DNA from 3 places in the Kribbella sp. NPDC058245 genome. Region 3 is predicted to be linked to each of the others. Evidence: riboswitches for the same ligand, from Rfam matches in the RefSeq annotation. Region 3 holds a riboswitch; each other region holds the start of a gene.

Region 1 (7,480 bases), on a different contig from region 3:
CGGGATCGCCCTGATCGTCACCATCTCGATCAGCACCAACCCCAAGTACTCGGACAGCGCCGGGCTGCCGCTGACGCTCGGCTTCATCGCCTCAGCGGTGATCTGGTTCCTGAACCGGGTGGTCCAGCAGGGCCGCACCGGCCAGTCGCTGGGCAAGAAGATGACCGGGTCGCGGGTGATCAGCATCCAGACCGGTGAACTGATCGGCTTCGGCCCGAACCTCGGTCGCGAGATCTGCGCCTACTTCTTCAACTACCTGTGCTTCATCAACCTGCTCTGGCCGTTGTGGGACGAGAAGCAGCAGACCTGGCACGACAAGATCGTCAACGACATCGTCGTCAGCACATGAGCGTTCCGTACGGCTACACCCCCGTGCCGCCGCTGGCGGAGTGGCTGCCGCGCGTCGGCGCGGCTTTGATCGACAGACTGATCGAAAGCGTCCCGGCCGTCATCGGCTACACCTTGTTCATCGTGAACGTCTTCTCCCGGATGGATCTGGAGGACGACGCCCCGCAGGCCTGGTCCGTGATCGCCTTTCTTCTCGGTATGGCCGTCTCCTTCGGCCTGTGGCTCTGGAACCGGGTGTTCCGGCAGGGCAATACCGGGCAGAGCGTCGGCAAGAGCGCACTGAAGCTTCGGCTGGTCGACGGTGCCACTCTGCAGCCGATCGGCCCCGGCAAAGCGTTCGGTCGGGACGTGCTGGCCGCAGTCTTCGCCTACGTCCCGCTGATCGACTCGCTCTGGCCGCTGTGGGACGAGCAGAAGCAGACCCTGCACGACAAGGTGCTCAACACCTACGTCCAGTCAGTGGGAGAGCAGGAAGCCGGCGCAGGTTACTGACCAGAGCACACTGGTGAAGGTGCCGATGATGAAGCGCTCGGCCACCGCTTGCGGTGTGACGGAGGCAGGCTGGTCAGGACTGCGCAGCTCGGGGTAGCGGGCCAGTCCCTTGATTGCCAGCACGATGGCCAGCCCCTCCGGCCAGCCGGCCACCAGGGCCGCGAAGATCGCACCACGCTCGAGAGAACCGATCAGAGCGCCGCCACGCAGCACCTCACCGGCCTTCTGCGTGGACTGGGCCCTGGTGTTGCCCCGGTCCGCCAAAGCAAGCACAGAGGTCGTCAGCGGGCCGCCGCCGGTCACTGCGAGTCCTCCGGCCAGCAGGAGCAGCACATTCCACCAACGCTCGTCCCAGCCGACCACACCGTGCCCGTAGAGCAGCACCAGACCAGCAGCGATCAGACAGGCCAGCATCAGGCCGCTGAGCACGATCTCCAGCGTCGCACCAGCCTTGGGCACCCACGCCAGTACGGCGAGGATCAGCCCGGCTCCGGTGAGCGCCAGGACAAGTGCCGTCACGCAGCGACCTCGACGCGGCCGAGCAATTCGGACGCCAGCAACCGTCCACGCTGCTCCTCGACCACTCCGGCCGCCTGAGCCCGTTGGGTTACCGCAGATTGGCTGATCCCCAGTTTCACGCCGATCTCCCGTCGTGTCAGTCCCTCTGCCAGCAGGTCGGCAACAGCCCACCCGCGGTCGCTGCGCCGTCGCAACACCGACGCCAGCAACCAGAGCACAGTCTCCACCTGATCGGCCAGCAGCGCGTCCGACCCGCACACGTTGACGTGGTGCGGGCTGGCCTTCGCCTTCGTCACCGCATCCCGGGCGTGCACGAACGCGTCACCGTTACCGGCTCGCGTACTGCGCGGCAGGGGATCGAAGACGTCGCCGATCCCGAGGCCGACGTACCAGTGGTCCCGGCGGATCAGGTCGACGATCAGGTCGATCGTTGCCGTGGCCTCCGACAGGATCCCTTGGACTTCGTCGCCCGCGGTCCGCTCGAACTTGCGGAGCAGGCCGGGCTGCCGGGGCCGGCGATTCAGATTTTTCAGTAGCTCGGGTACGAGATCACCGCTGATTCGGCTGCCGCGCTGATCTACCGTGAGAACGAAGACCACTGCCCTGCACCTCCTTGCCAACGGGTTAAGGCTACAGTCTTATTCACGCTGAGTGAAGGCAAAAACCTGAATCGGTTCACCCGATCACTCCCCGTAATCACCCCGCAAGGCAGCCGATTCCCCAATTCTCCGCTCAATCGGGGCACTTCCGCATCTCGACGCACCCACCGATTTCACTCCGCGTAAGGCCGAAAAGCTCACTTTTCCTGCCCCAAAGGCCCAGAAACCGCCGTACCGGGCCCCCTCGGCCTACGGTGCCAAGGTGGCGATACGAACCCGGCGGAAAATCATCCTGGTGGCGGTTCTGGCCCTTCTGGCCGCACTACTCGGCGCGGGCGTCGCCGCGGCGACCGTCCCGTGCTCGTTCCCGACCCCACCGGCCCCTGGTTTGATCTCCGACGGAGTCGGCACGCTGCCGGCCACACCGAGTGGCGCGGTGACCGCTTCGGACGGCGTGCAGCTCGCGTACTACGCCGAGCTCCCGGCCCATCCGACCTCGACGCTTGTCTTCTTCCACGGCTCCGGCGCGAACAGCCGAGCCGGCTATCTGCCGCTGGCCCGGCAACTCGTCCGGTACGGCGTCGCGACGTACCTGGTGGATATCCGCGGCCACGGCGCCTCCGGTGGTCCACGTGGCGATGCGCCTTCCCCACAACAGGTCTGGCAGGACACGGCCGACGTGATCGGTTTCGTCCACGACCGCTGGCCGGGGCTCCCGGAATTCGCCGGCGGACATTCGGCCGGGGCCGGATTGATCCTCAACAGCCTGAACCGGTTCCCCGACCCGATCGCCGGGTACGTCTTCCTCGCTCCGGACTACGGACTGCATTCCGACACCGAGAAAGTCGATCGGGGCAGCAACTTCGCGACCATCTGCACCCGGATCTTCATCGCCAATGCCGTCACCGGCGGCCGGATCGACGGTCATACGAAGGCGCTCGGTTTCGCTTACACCACAGCCGAGCTGCGGGAATCCGGGATGGTGAACCGGTACACGGTGAACATGGCGCTCGCCCAGAATGCCGACCAGGCAGCAGATGACCTGCAAAGCATCAAGGTTCCGGTCGGTGTTTGGGTCGGCGCCGACGACGAGGTGTTCGATGCGACCAAGCTGGCCGAGTTCTCCCGGCAGGCACCGCACGCGGACGTGACGATCCTGCCGGGAGAAACCCACCTCAGCCTGCTCGACACCTCAGCAGCTCAGGTCGGACCCTGGATGCAGCGTCAGTCGGCCAGTGGTAGATAGACCTTGCTGTCATTGGCTTTGAAGGTCTCGGACATCTCGTTGAAGCCGGCCTCGATGGCTTCGGTCGACGTCAGCCCGCGCTCCTCGGCGTACTTGCGGATGTCGGCGGTGATCCGCATCGAGCAGAACTTCGGACCGCACATCGAGCAGAAGTGCGCGGTCTTGGCGGGCTCGGCCGGCAACGTCTGGTCGTGGTACGACCGAGCGGTGTCGGGATCCAGAGAAAGGTTGAACTGGTCCTCCCAGCGGAACTCGAACCGGGCCGTCGACAACGCGTCGTCCCAGGCCTGCGCACCCGGGTGACCCTTGGCCAGATCGGCCGCGTGGGCAGCGATCTTGTAGGTGATCACCCCGGTCTTGACGTCATCGCGGTCCGGCAGCCCGAGGTGCTCCTTCGGCGTGACGTAGCAGAGCATCGCCGTACCGAGCCAGCCGATCTGCGCTGCCCCGATCGCGCTGGTGATGTGGTCGTAGGCCGGCGCCACATCAGTTGCCAACGGCCCCAATGTGTAGAACGGCGCCTCACCGCACAGCTCCTCCTCGAGCCGTACGTTCTCCGCGATCTTGTGCATGGGCACGTGTCCGGGACCTTCGATCATCACCTGTACGTCGTGCTCCCAGGCGACCTTGGTGAGCTCCCCCAGCGTCCGCAGCTCGGCGAACTGGGCTTCGTCGTTCGCATCCGCGATGCAGCCCGGCCGGAGCCCGTCACCGAGCGAGAACGTCACGTCGTACTCGCGCAGGATCTCGCACAACTCGGCGAAATGCGTGTACAGGAAGGATTCCTGGTGATGCGCGAGGCACCACGCGGCCATGATCGAGCCGCCACGCGAGACGATGCCGGTGATCCGTCGCGCGGTCAGCGGCACATACCGCAGCAGTACGCCGGCGTGCACCGTCATGTAGTCGACGCCCTGCTCGGCCTGCTCGATGACGGTGTCGCGGTAGACCTCCCACGACAGCGCAGCCGGATCACCCTTCACCTTCTCGAGTGCCTGGTAGAGCGGCACGGTCCCGATCGGTACCGGCGAGTTCCGCAGGATCCACTCGCGGGTCTCGTGGATGTTCTTCCCGGTGGACAGGTCCATCACCGCGTCCGCGCCCCAGCGGGTGGCCCAGACGAGCTTCTCGACCTCGTCCTCGATCGAGCTGCTGACGGCGGAGTTGCCGATGTTCGCGTTGATCTTCACCAGGAACTTCTTGCCGATGATCGCGGGCTCGACCTCCGGATGGTTCCGGTTGACCGGGATGACGGCGCGACCGCGCGCCACCTCGGACCGGACGAACTCCGGATCCATGTTCTCCCGGAGCGCGACGTACCGCATCTCCTCGGTGATGGTGCCGGCTCGAGCATGCGCGAGCTGGGTCAGGTTCGTCCGCCCAGCGATCCACTCGCGCCGCAGCGCGGGCAGACCAGACTGTACGTCGATCTGCGCCGACGCGTCCGTGTACGGCCCGGACGTGTCGTACAGGTCGAAGGACTCGCCGTTGGTGAGGTGGACACGACGCGCCGGAACTCCCAGTTCGCCGCGATAGATCTTCTCGGAGCCCGAGATCGGGCCGGTGGTGACAGTCGGTCGTACGGTGCCGATAGTTGTCACTTGCTGTGCTCCCTACGCCGGAATTACCCGGACAGGTTCGGCGGTCGGCGGCGCCGGATCGATCCAGCCGCCCTCTCAGCCCACTACGGTGCGAGCTCCCGCGATCTCCAGTTATCACCAATACCTTAGTAGGCTCCTACGATGCGCGACTTTGTGTACCCGCCTGTCGTCGGTTTCGCCCGTACGGCGTTCAAGGTGCTGGAGGTGAACTTCCAGCTGTCCGGGACGGAGAACGTGCCGCGGACCGGCGGCGCGGTGATCGCGCTGAACCACATCAGCTACGTCGACTTCGTCCTCGGCGGGTACGGCGCTGTGCCGAGCAAGCGGCTGGTCCGGTTCATGGCCAAGGAGGTCCTGTTCCGCAACCGCTGGTCCGGCCCGTTGATGCGGGGCATGCACCACATCCCGGTCGACCGCGGTGCGGGCGCGGCGTCGTACGAGCAGGCTCTTGACTATCTGCGGGCCGGTGAGGTGGTCGGGGTGTTCCCGGAGGCGACGATCAGCCGGTCGTTCGAGCTGAAGGAGTTCAAGTCCGGCACGGTCCGGATGGCGGCCGAGGCCGGCGTACCGGTGATTCCGCTGATCCTGTGGGGTACCCAGCGGATGCTCACCAAGGACCACCCGAAGGACTTCTCCCGGCACCGCACGATCGCCATCACGGTCGGTACGCCGATGACCGTCACCGCGGACGACGATCCGGTCGCGGCGACCGCCGTACTGCGCTCGACGATGGCCGAGATGCTCGACGACACCATCCGCGCCTACCCGGAGCAGCCGCCCGGCGCCTGGTGGCTGCCGGCCGCGTACGGCGGCTCCGCGCCGACGCCGGAGGAGGCGGAGCGGATGGACCGCGAGGAGCTCGCGCGGCGGGCGCGGACAGGGCCTTGACCCCCACCGGCGAATGGGGGTACGAAGGGCTCTTGTTATTGACAAGGCAGGAATCTGGGGGGTTTCTGTGCTGCTTGCCTTGTGCTGGGCGGGGGAAGGTTTTTGTTCGATTCACCGGAAGAACTGCGACTGTTCGAACCCGGGACGCTGGTGGTGGCGCCGCACGTCGCCGAGCATCTGCCGGATGCAGGCGCTTACTTCATCGACTGGTCCACCCGAGACCTGGACGGCGAGCGCGCGCGTGAGGTCGAGGCCGCCGTCAACGGCCGCCGCTGCGCCAACGGCTGGTTCCCGCTGGAGAGCCTGGACAGCATCGGCCACCGCGGCTTCTGGCGCGGTCCACTGACATACCTGGCCCAGATGACGTGCGAGGACGCAGCCATCTTGCAGGACTGGGCTGCCCGCGGCCTGACCGGCGAGGACCGGCAACGCATCCAGGCGACCGTCAATCACCTGCTGCACCAGCAGGGTCACGCTGCCGCTGCGACGTGGGCGGTCGCCGTTCGGCCCCAGGCTGGTCTGGACGCGGCCGAGCTAGGCGACCGGCTCTTCACAGCCTGGGAACAGAACCTCGACGCCGTGCGTACCAAGGACGTGGCCAAGGCAGTACGCCGCTGGAACCGCTAAGTGGTTAATGGCTGCGCTCTTTTAATGAAACTGCGGGATGATCAGGTAGAGCCCGTACAAGACCGCGGCGAGGCACGCCGCGAAGCACAGCGACGCCACTGCGGTGTCCACCATCGGTGCAGGCCGCTTTTCGTCGATAGCTGCTGCCCGGCGCGCCATAGCGGTCACACCGAAGGCGAACACCACCGCCAGCCCCACTCCGAAGACCAGGCTGACCAGGGCGACCTCACCGAGTGCACTCCAGTTGATGTGCATGCCCGTCCTCCGCTCAGACCGCCGCGGGCGCCGAGGTGGCGGCCGGGGTGCTCGGGTACTCGTTCACGTTGGTCGAGGTGACCGGCGTCCGCCGCGAGGCGAGGTAGATGCCACCGCCTGCGGCCACAGCCAGTACGGCGATGAGCGCGACCCCGAGGTTGCCAGAGTTCGCCACCCGACCGGACAGTGCACCGACGAGTGCTGCGGCCGGCAGGGTGAACAGCCAGGCCAGAGCCATCCGGCCGGCGACCGTCCAGCGCACCTCTGCGAGCCGCTTGCCCAGACCGGCACCCAGGATGCTGCCGGAACAGACCTGCGTGGTCGAGAGCGGGAAGCCCAGGTGGGACGAGGCCAGCAGCACTGCGGTCGAGCTGGTCTCCGCGGCGAAGCCCTGCGGCGACTCGATCTCGGTCAGGCCCTTGCCCATCGTGCGGATGATCCGCCAGCCGCCCAGGTACGTCCCGGCGGCGATCGCCAGACCCGCGGCGAAGATCACCCAGATCGGCGGGCGCGAGCCCTGCGCCAGGCTGCCGGAGGTGATCAGGACCAGCGTGATGATGCCCATCGTCTTCTGCGCGTCACCGGTGCCGTGTGCCAGCGAGACCAGCGAGGCGGACGCGATCTGACCGGCACGGAAGCCGTCGTCGACGCTCTTCTTCCGGGCCCGCGCGGTGATCTTGTAGGCCAGGTAGGTGCCCAGCAGGGCGACCACTCCGGCCACGACCGGTGCGGCGACCGCGGGGATGATGATCTTCTGCACCACGGTGCCGAAGTTGACCGCACCGGCGCCGGCCGCGATCCAGGTCGCGCCGATCAGGCCGCCGAACAACGCGTGCGACGAGGAGCTCGGCAGACCGACGTACCAGGTCAGCAGGTTCCACAAGATGGCGCCGACCAGGCCGCCG
Region 2 (7,480 bases), on a different contig from region 3:
GCTCAGTCGAGCCTGGCCAGCCCTCCGGCATCGCCCGGATAGCTGCCGACCTTAGGTTCGGTGTGGTGCGGGTCAAGGGTCGAGCTTGCTCGATCGCGGAGCGACGCCGGAGGCGCTCTTGACGCGTGCTGCGCCGGACCGTCCCTCCCATTGTTGCTAGCGGGGCGATGCGGGAGCCAACCGGTAGACGGCTGACTACGGGGACCATGGGCGGCGGGTGGCCGGCCTTTACTGACAGCGCCAGATCTCAGGGTGCCGAGTAGCGGATGGCGAGTTCTGCCGTCTTTGACCCGGCACCCTGCTGCACGTGCGCGCCAGGCCAAGGGACGCGCCCAGAACGGAGCGCTAGCGCAGTGGAGGGCAGGCGGCCCGACCTTCGGTGGCGGCGCGCATTACGGGCCCCGAGGGGCCCGTCTTGAAGACGTAGAGAAACTTGTCAGGAGATCGGGGCGATACGCCCGCCCGTGGCACGAGCCCGGGTCTGCAAGACGGAGCTCACACCCGCCCATCGCTCGCGGAACCTTCCCAAGGTGCGCGGAGCCCGCCAGCGCGGCGTCCGGGATGCCGATCCTCAAAAAGGTGGCAAAGAGGTGGGCTGAGGGGGTCCGCCAGGACGCCGCACGCCGCTGACCTGGGGTTTTGTAGGCCCCGTGGGACTCGAACCCACAACCCGCGGATTAAAAGTCCGCTGCTCTGCCAATTGAGCTAGAGGCCCCGGTGGTGAGGGGTTGGGGACAAGTGTTGCAGGTTTGGGGGTGGGGTGGGGGCGGTGGGGTGGTTTGACGGGTGTTGGAAGGGGGTGGTGAGGCGTACTGTCGGGGTCAGACGAGTACTAGTTTGCGCCGGGGGGCTGGGGCTAGGGGGCGTTATGGGGGTTGTTGAGCGGGCCGAGGTGGTGGGGGCTCATGCGGAGGTTGTGGGGGCCTGGCGGGAGATTGTTGAGCAGTCTTCGTCGATGGGGCTGGCCGATCGGATCGTGATCGGGGTGACTTTGCGGGCTCGGGCTGAGGCGTTGGCCGGGTTCGAGGGGCTGGTTCGGGATGCGGGGGATCTGGCGCGGGATGCGCGGGGGTTCGCGGCGGCGGTGCGGGCGCAGAATCCGTTGACGGGGGTTGTGGCGGGGGTTGGGCTCGCGGCGGGGGTGTTGGGGTTCTTCGGGTTCTGGTCGGTTCAGGCGCTGCGGAAGGCGTTGGCGCCGGAGGCGGCCGAGGTGGGGGTGGCGCAGACTACGGCGGCGCTGATCGGGGTGCTGACGGTTGCGTCGGTGGTGGTGATCGTGGCGGTGGTGCGGGCTGCGGTGGAGGCTGCGCGGGCTGCTGTGGAGTCGCTGGAGAGTGTTGGGGCGCGGTCGCATCCGTCGGCGGTGTTGTTGCGGGAGGTTCGGCCGGCTGAGGAGCGGTTGTTCGGGGTGTTTCGGCAGCAGGTGCCGGAGCCGGCGATCAGTGCTGGGCCGTTGATCGTGGTGGGGAGTGTGGGGCTGGTGGCGGGGATTGTGTTCGCGGCGCTGGCCGGGGTTGGGGCTACGGCCGGGTAACGAGCGGTGAGGTCTGGTCGTGGGCTCACTCTGAGTGATATGCAGGGGGCTCGCCCTGGGTGGTCCGGGCGCTGACAATCCTGCCGCGGGGGGAACCGACGGCGGGTTTGGGGGGAACTGTGTTACGCACTGCCTTTGTTGCTGTCGCTGTGCTCGTCGCCGGAGCTGGATGCGGTACGGCGGACTCCACCGAACCGGTCGCCGTCGCCGGCCGGGTGATCACACAGACGGTCACCGCGCCGACGAGCGAGCCACCGGCCGCATCACCAACGCCAGAACCAACTCCGACGGAAACACCGAAGCCGAAGGTCGCCGTACCGGTGACGACCACGAAGTCCGTCGTGGAGACCAGCGTGATCCCGTTCAAGAAGAAGACCGTCACGGACAGCGAGTTGCCGAAGGGCGAACGCACGATCCGTACGACGGGAGTCAACGGCACCCGGAAGTCGACGTACCGCATCACGTATGTCGACGGGAAGCAGACGGCGAAGACGCTCGTCCGCCAAGAGGTCACCAAGGAGCCACGGTCCCAGATCACGGCCGTCGGCACCAAGGTCGAGGAGGCGGAGGACAGCGGCGGTTGCGACCCGAACTACAGCGGCTGCGTACCGATCGCGAGCGACGTCGACTGCTCCGGTGGGAGCGGCAACGGACCCGAGTACGTCGATGGTCCGGTGACGGTGACTGGGTCCGACATCTACCGCCTGGACGCCGACCACGACGGGATCGGTTGCGAGTAGAGATCTAATGAGGGTGTGCTGACCTACGAACTGACGTCCAGGGACCTGGAGGAGGTCCGGTTCGCGCTGTCGCCTGCAGCGGAGACTGTGCTGAGTCTGCGGGCGCTGCGGGACCCCGGTCGGTTTCCGTTACAACTGCCGTGGGTTCGCGCGGTCCAACCGCTCCTGACCGACCTGGACTGGACGGTCCTCGGCAGCCTGGTCAACGACACCATGGGCAGCCCCGACTTCCTCACGCCGCGGCCGACCTCGCCGCTCACCCAGTTCGCCGATGAGCTCCAACTCATAGCCGCGGTCGATCAAGAGACGTTCGAAAGGCAGCTCGCAGCAGTGAACGGCGAGCTGCCCGCAGGGCTGACACCAACGAAGGTCACCCGAGCGCTCGACGATTACTGGCGGACGGTCATGGCGCCGTACTGGAACCGGATGCGGACGATCCTGTCCGCCGACATCACCTACCGCGGCCACGTCCTCACCCAACAAGGCACGGGCGCGATGCTCAACGAGCTCGGCCCCGCGATCTCTTATAGCCAAGGGCTTTTGAAGGTCGACAAGGTGAGTGCCAACAGCCGTTCAGAGAAGGTCGACGGTCGCGGGCTCGTCCTCCAGCCGACCCTGTTCGGCCCGCATGCCGTCATCCCGTACGACCCCGGCGCCGAGCCGTTCCTCGGCTACCCACCGCGCGGCCAGGCCAACCTCTGGACGGTCGTCGAGCCGCCCACGCCACAAGACCTTGCCCAACTCATCGGTACGGCGCGCGCCCGCATCCTGCAGCTCCTCACCCACCCGCGCACCACCACCGACGTCGCCGCCGAGCTCCAAGTCACCCCGTCAGCGGTCAGTCAGCACCTCCAGCTGCTCCGCCGTACCGGCTTGGTCGAACCGCAGCGAGCCGGCAAGCAGGTGCTCTACCGACCGACAGAGTTGGCCACATTGCTGACGGGGAACTAGCGTCCCGGAAACGATCTAGGTCGAGCGATATCGGTGTCCAGGTGCGTGCATCGTGGTGCTTGAGGCGCGTCCTCGATGCGGTGTTCATCGTGGGCGTGACTCAAGTGCCGCGAGGTGCGTGCCTGGGCGCCGATAGTGCCGAGCTAGATTGTTTGCGGGACGCTAGAGTCGAAAGCAGACCGCGGGAGCTCGCACCGGAGTGGGCTGAGAGGGCGACAGAGAGGGCGTCGCCGACCGCTGAACCTGAATCGGGTAATTCCGACGGAGGGAGGACGCATGACGCAGTACGACGAGTTGCCGGCTGAGCACGCTGTGTGGGTGAACGGTACGGCGACCACCAGCGGACCGGGGATGTCGGTCGCGGAGCTGGTCCGGGAGATGTCGGATCGGCAGACCGGGATCGCGGTCGCGGTGAACCAGAGTGTGCTGACCCGCGACGAGTGGGCCGCCACGATCCTGACGGCAGGTGACCGGGTCGAGATCGTCGGCGCGGTCCAGGGAGGCTGAGATGGACGACCCCTTCGAGCTGGGCGGCCGCACGTATTCCTCGCGGCTGATCATGGGTACCGGCGGTTCGGCCAACCTGGAAGTGATGGAAGAGGCATTGATTGCCTCCGGCACCCAGTTGACCACCGTCGCGATGCGCCGGCTGGGTACCGGGCATGAGGGTTCGGTGCTTGATGTGCTGAAGCGGCACGGCATCGAGATCTTGCCGAACACGGCCGGTTGTCACACCGCGGCCGAGGCTGTGCTGACCGCGCGGCTGGCCCGTGAGGCCCTCGGGACCGACCTGATCAAGGTCGAGGTCGTTGCCGACGACCACCTGTTACTCCCCGATCCGTTCGAGTTACTGGACGCCGTGGAGACCTTGGTCGCCGACGGCTTCATCGTGCTCCCCTACACCAACGACGACCCGATCCTGGCCCGCCGCCTCGAGCAGGCCGGTTGCGCCGCAGTGATGCCGTTGGCTGCGCCGATCGGCTCCGCCCTCGGCATCCGCAACCCGCACAACATCGCGCTGATCGCCGAGGCGGCGAACGTCCCGGTCATCGTCGACGCCGGCCTCGGTACGGCGAGCGACGCCGCGCTGGCGATGGAACTCGGCTGCGCCGCAGTCATGTTGGCAACCCCGGTCACCCGCGCCGAGAAACCAGCCCTGATGGCCGCCGCCATGCGCGACGCCGTCACCGCCGGCCGCAACGCCCGGCTAGCCGGTCGAGTCCCCCGCCGCTGGCACTCCGCTTTGGCCTCATCGCCGACAACCGGATTGCCCACTTCGGGGTAGTCTCCATGGGCGGACTCGGATGATGGAGGGTCGATGAGCAAGCTCGAATACCCGCAACCCGAAGGCGTTGCCCCAGGCAACGGTTATAGCCATGTGGTGACGGGGGCCGGGCAGTGGGTGGCGATCGCTGGGCAGGTCGCACTCGATGCGGACGGCAACCTTGTCGGTGAAGGCGATTTCGAGGCACAGACGCGGCAGGTGTTCGCCAACCTGGATGCTGCGCTGAAGGCCGCGGGTGCCACCTGGGCGGATGTTGTGAAGCTCAATCTGTTCCTGACCGACATCACCGGACTGCCGGCGATTCGCCAGGTCCGCGATCAGTACGTCGACACCGCCAACCCGCCGGCGAGCACCGCCGTACAGGTTGTTGGGCTGTTCCGTCCTGAGGCATTGGTCGAGATCGAGGCGTACGCCGTTATCTGAGCTCGTTGACCGCGTATTGGGCGGCGAGCCCGATGGCGGCGTCGGCGCGCGGCTGGCGGGAGTCGACGCGGGCGGTGAGGGTGAAGATGGCGACGGCGTAGGCGTCGCCGGCCGGGAGGGTGACGACGCCGACCTCGTGGCGGAGGGCGCCGAAGCTACCGGTCTTGCCGGCGACGCGGATACCGTCGTGCGGGAAGCCGGAGGCCAAGCGGTGCTGGAAGATCTGTCGATGCATCGTGGCCTTCACGAAGTCGGTCTGGGCGGCGGAGAGCAGTTCACCCGCCCAGAGCCGACTGAGCAACAACGTCATGTCGCGCGGTGTGCTTGCTGATGCGTTGGCCGCTTCGTAGACGCCGTCCGGCGTGGTCCGGTTGTTGTCCGCCAGTACGGCGAGGGCCGCGTCCGGATCGTCCAGTCCGGTACGGCGTTGCAGGTCGCGAAGGTTGTCCGCGGTCCCCCGTCGTACCGAGGTCCGTTGCAGGCCAAAGGATTCCAGCAACTCGGCGAGTCGCTCGAGACCGATGACGGTGAGCAACGCATCGGCGGCGGCGTTGTCGGAGACGGTCATCATCATGACGGCCAGATCGCGGAGCGACATCGTGACGGGATCGGCGAGCACGGAGAGGCCGGTCGGTCCAGGTGTTCTCGTTGCCGGCTCCAGGGTCAACTGCTGACGAGGGTCGAGCTCGCCCTCGTCGACGAGTCGGCAGAAGCCGGCAAACAACGGAAGCTTGTAGACAGACGCCATCGGTACGACGGCATCGGCGTCGAGGGAGACTGTCGACTCCGGCGCATCAAGGGCGACCGCGTGCAGCCAGCCGCGGACGCCGGCGTCCTCGAAGACCGCGCGAATCCGGGCGTTCACGGCGTCACCAACGCCTCGGTCAACTGCGTGGCATCCAACGCGAACGGCGACCGCGCCGTAGACCACACCAAGCGCAGCCGCACGGGCAGCGGATCACCAGCCAACCGCACGCGATCGACGCCAGGAGCAGTCAACGACGGATCCGCAGTGACCACGATCGCCTGCCCAGCCGCAGCCATCGCGAGCCCGGCGCGCTCATCCGTCACGACTACGGTCCCGCCGTCCGGGCGATGCAGCGCGAGCGTGTCCAGGAACAGATCCCGAGCCGCGGGCGCCTCCGTGCGTGGCCGCACGGCAACAGGCAACCCCCGCAATTGCTTCAACTCCACAACGGCATCACGGACCAGGCCCGAGGGGACGAGTGCCCAGGTCGGCAGCAACTGCACTGGGCCGGCTTCCAACCCGTCAAGAACAGTTGGGTGCTGTACGACGGCCACCGTCAACCGGCCCGCCGACACCTGACCGACGAGTGAGCTGGTCGGCGCGGTCACGACCGTCACCCGGCTACCCGGGACCGCAGCACCACACGCGGCCGCAACCGCGGCACCAGCCGCTGGCGGGACCTCAGGCGCGAGGCCGAGGCGGATCTCCGGCCCCTCCGGATCGCGGGCGACCGCCGCCTGGTGGAGTTCCTCGATCGAGGTCAAAGCTTTCCGCGCGAACGGCAACAACGCCGTACCGGCCGGGGTGAGCTCGACTCCACCCGAGCCGCGCTCGAACAGCTTCGCGCCGACCAGCGCCTCCAGCCGGCGCAGGCCCTGCGATAGCGGCGGCTGGGTGATCCCGACGACCCGCGCCGCGTCGCCGAAGTGCTGCTCCTCGGCGAGCGCGATAAAGATCTGCAGATGCCGCTCAGTCAGCATGACCGCGCTGACCTGCAGTGATATCCCCAGACACTCGCCTCATGCCTGAAAGCATATTCGACACACTCCAACCGGCTCGCCTTGACTGACACGCGACGGAACGACGGATCGGCGTGAGGAGAACGCAGTGAAGATGACGCGACGAGGGATGCTGGCCGGCGCAGCCGCGGTTGGGGCAGCAGGGGTCATCGGCGGACCGGCCGCCGCGCAGATGACCAGCAAGCAGATGACCGGCAAGCCGCAAACCACGAGGACGCCGGTGGAGTTCACCTGGTTCGGCAATCACGCCTGGCAGATCCGCAGCGGCGAGCACACCGTCCTGACCGACCCGTGGCTGACCCGCTTCCACACCGGCACCTTCACGCCGGAAGGCGCGGACCCGCAGACCAAGCTGGTCATCGACAAGGCAGTCGTCGACAGGCACATCAGCAAGGCCGACGCGATCCTGGTTCACCACGCGCACTACGACCACATGACCGACGTACCGTATGTCGCCGCCAAGACGCAGGCGACCGTCCTCGGCACCCAGACCCACGTCAACCTGCTCAAGGCGATGCGCACTCAGGCCGACCTGCTGTCCCCGGTCCGCGGCGGCGAGTACCTGGTCTTCGACGGGTTCACCATCGAGGTCTATCCGTCCCTGCACTCCTGCAGCGGCAAGCGCCACACGTACGCGTTCCCCGGCTACCACCAGGACGCCGTACCGCCGCGGCCGCGCGTCATCGAGGACCTGGTCGAGGGCGGCACGCTCGCCTACGTGATCACGATCGGCGGCCTGCGCATCCTCAGCCTCAGTACGGCGAACTTCGACCCGAACGC
Region 3 (7,480 bases):
GGTGGACCGGCTGGCGCGTGAGGCGTGTGACCGCGCTCTGATGATCCCTGCGGAGAGTGAAGGCGTTCAGTACGACCCTGAGGCGCTGGACGAGCTCTACGCCCAGACCGACGGCTACCCGTACTTCGTCCAAGCCTTCGCCCACGCCACCTGGGACCACGCACCCACCTCCCCCATCACCATCAAAGACGTAGCCGTAGCCGGCCCCGAAGCCTCCGCCGAACTAACGGTCGGCTTCTTCGGCTCCCGCTACGAACGCGCCACCCCCGCCGAACGCGAGTACATGCGAGCAATGGCCGAACTAGGCATAGCCGCCGACGACGGCTCAGTGCCAACGGCCGAAGTAGCCACCACGCTCAACCGCAAACCCCAGTCCCTCTCCCCAGCCCGAGACGGCCTGATCAAGAAAGGCCTCGTCTTCTCCGCCGAACGCGGCACCGTAGCCTTCACCGTCCCCCACTTCGGTAAGTTCCTCCGCACCCGTACGGCGTAACCCCCTCGGCTGCCCTTTTGTGCACAGCCGGTCAGTCTGTAGGGTGAATCGGCATGACCACCGGGCGGACTGGCCAGCGTGCTGGGGTGTCTGCGCGCGGGCGGCACAGCCGACGGCGGTCTTATCGGGTGCAGTGGTTTTCGGTGACTGCGTTGGCGGTGCTGGGGACTGTGATGGTGGTGCATCCGGATGTGACGGGGCGGCGGAGTCTGGCTGCTGAGGTTGTTGCCGGGGCAAGCACTCCGGTTGCGCTGGCGGCCCCGACAACTGTGCCGACACCCGTGCCTACGCCTTCTACGCATTTGACGACTCCGTTGCGGCCGGCACCTACGTTGACTCGGCAACCGAAGGGCGCGAAGCCGAATGTGACGGTGTCGAGCGGCAAGCTGAGTGTGGTGCCGGGGTCGAACAAGGCCAACGGCGTGCGGGACAAGCTGACGTATCGGGTTGAGATCGAGCAGGGTGTGTCGGTGAACCCGGCGGCGGTGGCGGAGGCGATTCACAAGACGCTGACCGATCCGCGCGGGTGGCAGGCGGTGCATCCGGTGAGCTTCGAGCGGACTGACTCCGATGACGTGGATCTGCGGATCATCGTGGCCACGCCGACGCTGACCGACAAGCTGTGTCTGCCGCTCGACACCGGTGGTGAGGTGTCGTGCCGGGTCGAGGACCGGGTCGTGCTGAACGCGAAGCGGTGGATGTACGCGGTACCGGCGTACGGCGGGGATGTCGCGCTCTACCGGAGCTATCTGGTGAACCATGAGGTCGGGCACGCGCTTGGGCATGGGCACTCGACCTGTGCGAAGGCGAAGACGCCGGCGCCGGTGATGATGCAGCAGACGAAAGGCCTCGGTGGCTGTCGTCCGAACGCATGGCCGACGATCAAGGCCACCTGACCAGCTCCCGTGAGAAGCTGAGTCCCGAGGGAGGGAGCAGCGATGTCGTCACAGGATTTCCCGACGTACGGGCGTGATCCGGAGCCTGAGCAGCAGCCGGACAACGCACAGCACGGCGAGGAGCAGCACTTCGCTCCGCCCACGCCGTACGGCGGTGGCACGTATGCCGGCGGCGGTCAGCCGCTACCGCCTGCCCCCTACGCGCCGTCGCAGCCCTACGGCTCCCAGCCAGGCCAGTACGGCGGTCCGCCTACCGACCCGGCGCAGCCACCGAGCTACCGGCCCGGACACCCGTACGGCGCTCCCGTGGACGCGCACCCGGAGCACTTCCCGACGTACGGGCGCAAGGAGCCTTTCGCCGACCGGGACCCGCGGGCGGCCAAGGTGGTCCTGCTGGCCACGCTGATCGCGGCGATCTACGGCCTGATGGTGATCTCGATCCAGCGGGTCTCGATCCGGGAGATCACCCAGGCACCGGGCTCACCGCTCAACCACCCACTGCGCACCGACGTCATCGACGCGCTCGGTCAGCTGCTGATCGTTCTAGTAGGTGTGGCGGCCCTGGCCCTGTGGGCGCGTGACGTGCTGGGTCGTCGCAAGATCAATCGCCAGCCAGAGCTGTCCGAGATCATCGGCGGCGCAGTGGTCGCCGTCTCGCTCGTCCCACTGCTCATCTGGCTGATCATGGTGCTGACGACCGGTCTGGGCTCCGTCGACGCCACTCTGGACCGGCTGCCGACCGCGTACGCCTGGGGTGGATTCGGACTGCTGCTCCTCGCAGTCGGCCTCTTCCTCGGCTACCGCGAGCTCAAGCCGGACTACGACACCGTGGTCCGGTCCGCGCCCGGCCGTCCACCCTGGGAGTGAGCACCCCCGTCGTACTCGTCCCAGGCCTCGGCCTGGGCATCGAGTCGTACGCACCGACCGTCGAGCATCTCTCCCTGCCCTACAACGTGGTGACACTGCCCGGGTACGGCGAACCTGCGGGCGAGCGTGAGGACCTGCACCCCGAGGCGCTCGCAGCGATCCTGGAGCGGAAGATACGCGAGCGTTCCGTGCTCGTCGGGCACTCCGCCGGTGCCCAGATCGCAGTGGAGCTGGCCGTCGCGCACCCCGAGTTGGTGCACGCACTGGTGCTCATCGCTCCGAGCGGTGACACGAAGGCCTCCAGTTGGCTGGACCTAGGCATGCGCTGGCTGGAGTCCGCCGCCCCGGAGTCGCCAAAGCTCATCCCGGTCCTCGCCCCGCAGTACGCGCGGACAGGGATGCCGACGATCGCCCGGGCCGCGGCCGCCTGCCGGAAGCACGACCTGGCCGCCGTGATCACCCGCGTCAAGGCGCCAGTGGTGATCATCCGCTCGCAGCACGACCACCTGTCGTCAGCCGACTTCGCGCGCAGGCTGGCCGAGCTGACCCACGGGGAGGCGCGCACGCTCTCCACCGGGTCGCACATGCCGGTGCTGACCAACGGCCCGGAGGTGGCTGCGCTCATCCACCGAGCAGCCGCCGCGCGGCCAACCGGCTGACGCAGTATCGTTGACGCGGTAGCAAACCTCTGCGGGAGCTCGCGCCGAATGCGGGCTGAGAGGGCGACGAGACAATCCGGGTCGCCGACCGCCTGAACCTGACCGGGTAATGCCGGCGTAGGGATCGCGATGACTGACACTGCAGTTCGTCCTGCCAGCAGCACTGAGGCACCGCTCGTCCTCACCACGGATGCGCCGAGGACCCTCGGGTTCCTCGATCAGTTCACCCTCTGGGGGAACTTCGGCATCTCCCTGTTCGGCCCGGTCACCGGCGCGCTGGTCGCGGCGTACACGGGTTCGTTGTGGCAGGGCCTGCTGGCCGTGGTCGTCGGATGCGGGATGGGTGCGCTGGTGCTCGGCGGCGCGGCCGTCTTCGGCTCGCAGACCGGAGCACCGGCGATGACCGCGCTGCGAGGCATCTTCGGCCGTCGCGGGTCGATGGCCCCGACCGTGCTGAACATCGCGCAGAACATCGGCTGGGCCACGATGGAGATCATCGTGATCGCGCAGGCCGCGGTCGCGGTGACGAGTGAACGCTGGCGCTGGCTGTTCGTCGTACTGGCCGGAATCATCGCCACCACGATGGCGGTTCGGCCACTGGGCAGCGTGAAAGTCCTGCGCAAGTTCATGGTCTGGCTGGTTTTGATTGCCTCGATCTACCTCTTTGTTCAGGTGCTGAGCAAGCCGGTCCACGGTCTCCCGCAGGACGGTGTGTTCGGGTTCTGGCCGGCCGTCGACCTGGCCGCCGCGGGCGTCGTCTCGTTCGCTCCGCTGGCCGCGGACTACACGCGGCACTCGAAGACCAACAAGGCCGCGTTCGGAGGTTCCGCGCTCGGCTACGGCCTGGCCGCGATCCTGTACTACGCCTTGGGCGTCTTCGCGGTGGCGACGCTTCAGACCGACAGCGAAGGCGTGATCACCGCGCTCGTGACATTGCCGGCCGGCGCGATCGCGCTGTTCGTGCTGCTGGTCGACGAGGTCGACGAGGCCTATGCGAACGTCTACTCGACCACGATGGCCGCGCACAACCTGATCGGTCACGTCGACCGCCGCTGGATCTCGGTCGCGATCGGCGTCCTCGCCACCGGCCTCGCGCTGTTGGTTGACCTGGGCAACTACACGCAGTTCCTCTACCTGATCGGCTCGGTCTTCATCCCGCTGTTCGCGGTCGCGATCGCCGACTTCTTCCTGGTGAGCAAGATGAACTGGGACGTCTCCGGTACGGCGAAGTTCCGCTGGCCGCCCGCGGTCGCGTGGCTGATCGGCTTCGTCGCCTACCAGCTGGTGAATCCGGGCACGGTCGCCGGATGGTCGCCGTTCTGGCTCGATGTCCAAGGCAAGCTCTTCGGCGGACACGCCGTACCTGGCTGGCTGGGTGCCACCTACACCAGCATCATCGTCTCCATGGCGGCCGCGGTCGTGCTCGGCAAGCTGCGTACGCCGGCAAAATCGGTCGCGGCCGGATCGTGACCCGCGTACCGGTGGACAACTGACCTGCGGCACGCGGGATACTTGCGCCCATGCTCAACTCCGCACTGCGCAGCCGGGCCGAGTACGCCGAACTCGGCGTCGACGGTCTGTCCGCGCGGACCTCGCCCGAGCGGGACGCAGACATCGTCAAGGCCGTCGAAGAACTCCTGGAGGGCCGCGAAACGGTCCTTGACCTGTGCTGTGGTTACGGCCGGATCAGCCTCCCGCTGGCGCGGGCCGGGAAGACCGTGCGCGGCCTCGACATCTCGCCGAACCTGATCGAGGCCGGCCGCGCCCAGGCGGTCGAGGAGGAGCTGGCGATCGACTGGGCGATCGGGTCGATGACCGATCTGCCGTATGCGTGGGACTCGTTCGACGCGGTGATCTGCCTGTGGACCGCGTTCCACGAGTTGTTCGCCGAGGACGAGCAGATCTCGACGATCTGCGAGATCTCCCGGGTGCTGAAGCCGGGCGGGATCGCGGTCATCGAGGGCCCGGCCTGGGGACCGGCCAAGGCCGGCGAGATCGCACTGGGCATGCGCCAAGGGCCCGAGCACCGGATCGTCACCACCGAGCACGCCGACGGGCTGAGCAGCGTGCACTACATCCACGACGAGATCAGCTACGGCCGGCTCTGCGCCGCCGCGGGGATCGACAACTACAAGGTCTACAAGCGCGAGTGGGGCGGCCGCCGCCGCTTGATCCTCGAGATCCACGCCTGACCACCGCGCCAACGCCTGACCACCGCGCCAACGTCCGAAGGATCGACGGACGTGGTCGGCGTGTCTTCGGACGTTGTGAGGGTTCTACTGGACCTCGGCACCTGGTGGGTTATCCGTTCAAGTCGACGGTTCTCTGGTCAAAAAACGAGGGGAGAACCGGCAACTTGAGAGGAGATCCCCTCAAATTGCCGCGCAGCAAACCGCCGTACTGGGGACATGAGCTGGGGACCTCGGACACCTGATCACGTGTGCCGGCTCCCGATGAGGTGTACGCGGTCGTAGCAGGGGTCCGCTGGCTGAGACTGGGGTGAGGGGACGGGACCGGTCTCGACCCCGAAAGAATAGGAGCAGATCCCCACTCCACATTGGGGACCTGCTCCCTGTTTGCATTAACTGTAAAACGCGTCCGGTGGCTACGGGGAAAGAATTCTTTTCTTTTCGAGATTCAACAAGTAGCGCTTCGCCTCGAGGCCGCCCGCGTACCCGGTCAGCGCGCCGCTCGCGCCGATCACCCGGTGGCAAGGCAGTAGGACACACACGGGGTTCGCGCCCAGCGCCGTACCGACTGCTCGTGCTGCCTTGGGTCGTTCGATCTCTCCGGCGAGCTGGCCGTAGGTCTTGGTGTGGCCATAGCTGGTGTGCGTGCGGAGATCACTCAAGACCAATTGCTGGAACGGCGTCGCGAGCGCGAGATCGACCGGCACGGTGAATTCCTGCCGGTCTCCGGCGAGGTATTCGTCCAGCTCCTTCCGTACGACGTCCAGTGCGCGCGGCTGGCGTAGTACCCGGGGGGAGATCGCGCGGGCCAGTCGCCCGGTCATCGTCTCCTCGTCGCCGAAGGAGCTCGCCACCACCCGGCCGTGCGCGATCGCGAGCAGCAGTGTGCCGATCGGGGTGTCGTGTAGGGTGTAGGCGACGTCGGCGTCCGGCAGGACGGGTGGTTTGAGGTCAGGGGTGCTGAACCGGGTCAGCCGGTCCTCCAGTGAGTTCATGCGTCAACTCCGAGTGTGCGGCGCAGGGTCGCGAGGGCGTCGCTGACAAGGCGCCGCGAGGCTGCGGGGGTGGTGTCCAGGGCGGCGGCCACACCGTGGTGGTCCAGGTCGCCGACGTACTTGAGCGTGATCGCGTACCGCTGCCGCTCGGGCAGCCCGTTGACCGCCTGCCACAGATCGGGATCGGGCCAGTCGGCGGCGTCCGGGCCGTCGACCGCGATCGGTGGCGCATCGTCGAGCGGGCGCTGCGGTTTTCGAGCCCGATGTACGTCGGTCGCGCAGCGGGCCGTGATCGTGAGCAACCAGCCGCGCAGGTTCTTGGCCGAGGTCAACCCGGCATAAGCGGCGAACGCCTTCTCCCAGGCGCGTTGTGCCACGTCGTCACCGTCCACCGGCCCGGCCAGGGCACGCGCGAGCCGGGCGACGTCTCGCCAGTGCGCGTCGACGAGCGCCTGGAACGGCGGCAGTGCGTCAGTCATCACGACCATTAAACGCAGCGGGTGCGCAGGGTGTGAGGGTGGCCCGTTTTCGGACGGTTGTCCCGCATCGTGGGATTGTCGAGTACTCCAGTAGACATAGATGCGAAGATTGCTGACATGACGACGACCTTGCTCACCCGCCGTCGCGTCATCGATCTGCTCCGGACGGCGAGCGCCACCTGTCGGTGACCTGCGTCCCCTGGTGATCCGGCGCTGAGCGCCGTACGAGGCCTGAGCGCCTCTCAACTGATTCCTTCCCCGCCCCACCACCCCGATCTTCAGCATGCCCTTGCCTTCGTCCGAGGGAGAGTTATGTCCGTCCCTGCTGTGCATCGCCCTGCCCTGACACTGGTCCCGGACCGCTCCGAGGAGCGGATCGTCGACGCCGACGTCTACCGGAACGTGTTCCGTCGCCACGCCGCCGGCGTCGTGGTGATCACCGCCGACGCCGGGCACGGCCCGGTCGGCTTCACCGCCACCTCACTGGTATCGGTCAGCCTGCTGCCGCCCTTGGTGTCGTTCGCGATCGACACCAAGGCGTCCAGCTGGCCGACCGTCAGCCGTACCGCGTCCCTCGCGATCAACTTCCTGTCCGATGACCAGCATGCGATCGCCGGCCGCTTCGCCACCAGTGGGATCGACCGCTTCGCGGCGCCGACCCGCTGGTCCCGCCTGCGCACCGGGGAGCCCGTGCTCGACGAGGCGCCGAGCGTCCTGCGTGCGCATGTCGAACACCGCTTCGCCGTCGGCGACCACTACCTGGTCGTCGCGCGCCTGATCACCCACACCGAACGTCGTGAGCACGAGCCCCTGCTCTATCACGACGGCCGCTACGCCACCGCCACCCCGAAGGTTCACCATGTCTAACAAGTTCAAGTACGCCGTACTGGCCCTCGCCCTCG

The links. Region 3 has a riboswitch for thiamine pyrophosphate ahead of ACFVWG_RS17555 (purine-cytosine permease family protein). Riboswitches for the same ligand answer to the same signal wherever they lie in the genome.
Region 1: it holds a riboswitch for thiamine pyrophosphate, as region 3 does, so the genes downstream of both, thiC (phosphomethylpyrimidine synthase ThiC) here and ACFVWG_RS17555 (purine-cytosine permease family protein) in region 3, are expected to answer to the same signal.
Region 2: it holds a riboswitch for thiamine pyrophosphate, as region 3 does, so the genes downstream of both, thiS (sulfur carrier protein ThiS) here and ACFVWG_RS17555 (purine-cytosine permease family protein) in region 3, are expected to answer to the same signal.

Annotation. Positions count from the first base shown of each region.
Region 1 is NZ_JBHVWY010000003.1:177,735-185,214, forward strand. Features, by position in the region: gene ACFVWG_RS07380 (RDD family protein) at 1-349, shown strand, start outside; gene ACFVWG_RS07385 (RDD family protein) at 346-840, shown strand; gene ACFVWG_RS07390 (hypothetical protein) at 805-1,359, opposite strand; gene ACFVWG_RS07395 (transposase) at 1,356-1,958, opposite strand; gene ACFVWG_RS07400 (alpha/beta hydrolase) at 2,221-3,204, shown strand; gene thiC (phosphomethylpyrimidine synthase ThiC) at 3,183-4,805, opposite strand; TPP riboswitch at 4,798-4,917, opposite strand; gene ACFVWG_RS07410 (lysophospholipid acyltransferase family protein) at 4,947-5,693, shown strand; gene ACFVWG_RS07415 (hypothetical protein) at 5,796-6,320, shown strand; gene ACFVWG_RS07420 (hypothetical protein) at 6,342-6,575, opposite strand; gene ACFVWG_RS07425 (anion permease) at 6,589-7,480, opposite strand, start outside.
Region 2 is NZ_JBHVWY010000003.1:279,039-286,518, forward strand. Features, by position in the region: tRNA gene ACFVWG_RS07860 (tRNA-Lys) at 643-715, opposite strand; gene ACFVWG_RS07865 (hypothetical protein) at 956-1,534, shown strand; gene ACFVWG_RS07870 (G5 domain-containing protein) at 1,654-2,274, shown strand; gene ACFVWG_RS07875 (DUF5937 family protein) at 2,290-3,225, shown strand; TPP riboswitch at 3,397-3,512, shown strand; gene thiS (sulfur carrier protein ThiS) at 3,502-3,732, shown strand; gene ACFVWG_RS07885 (thiazole synthase) at 3,734-4,510, shown strand; gene ACFVWG_RS07890 (RidA family protein) at 4,544-4,933, shown strand; gene ACFVWG_RS07895 (serine hydrolase) at 4,926-5,798, opposite strand; gene ACFVWG_RS07900 (LysR family transcriptional regulator) at 5,795-6,661, opposite strand; gene ACFVWG_RS07905 (MBL fold metallo-hydrolase) at 6,795-7,480, shown strand, end outside.
Region 3 is NZ_JBHVWY010000006.1:524,479-531,958, forward strand. Features, by position in the region: gene ACFVWG_RS17535 (ATP-binding protein) at 1-493, shown strand, start outside; gene ACFVWG_RS17540 (DUF3152 domain-containing protein) at 826-1,389, shown strand; gene ACFVWG_RS17545 (hypothetical protein) at 1,432-2,256, shown strand; gene ACFVWG_RS17550 (alpha/beta fold hydrolase) at 2,253-2,915, shown strand; TPP riboswitch at 2,937-3,057, shown strand; gene ACFVWG_RS17555 (purine-cytosine permease family protein) at 3,045-4,385, shown strand; gene ACFVWG_RS17560 (class I SAM-dependent methyltransferase) at 4,436-5,107, shown strand; gene ACFVWG_RS17565 (methylated-DNA--[protein]-cysteine S-methyltransferase) at 5,521-6,099, opposite strand; gene ACFVWG_RS17570 (RNA polymerase sigma factor) at 6,096-6,578, opposite strand; gene ACFVWG_RS17575 (flavin reductase family protein) at 6,891-7,445, shown strand; gene ACFVWG_RS17580 (ABC transporter substrate-binding protein) at 7,438-7,480, shown strand, end outside.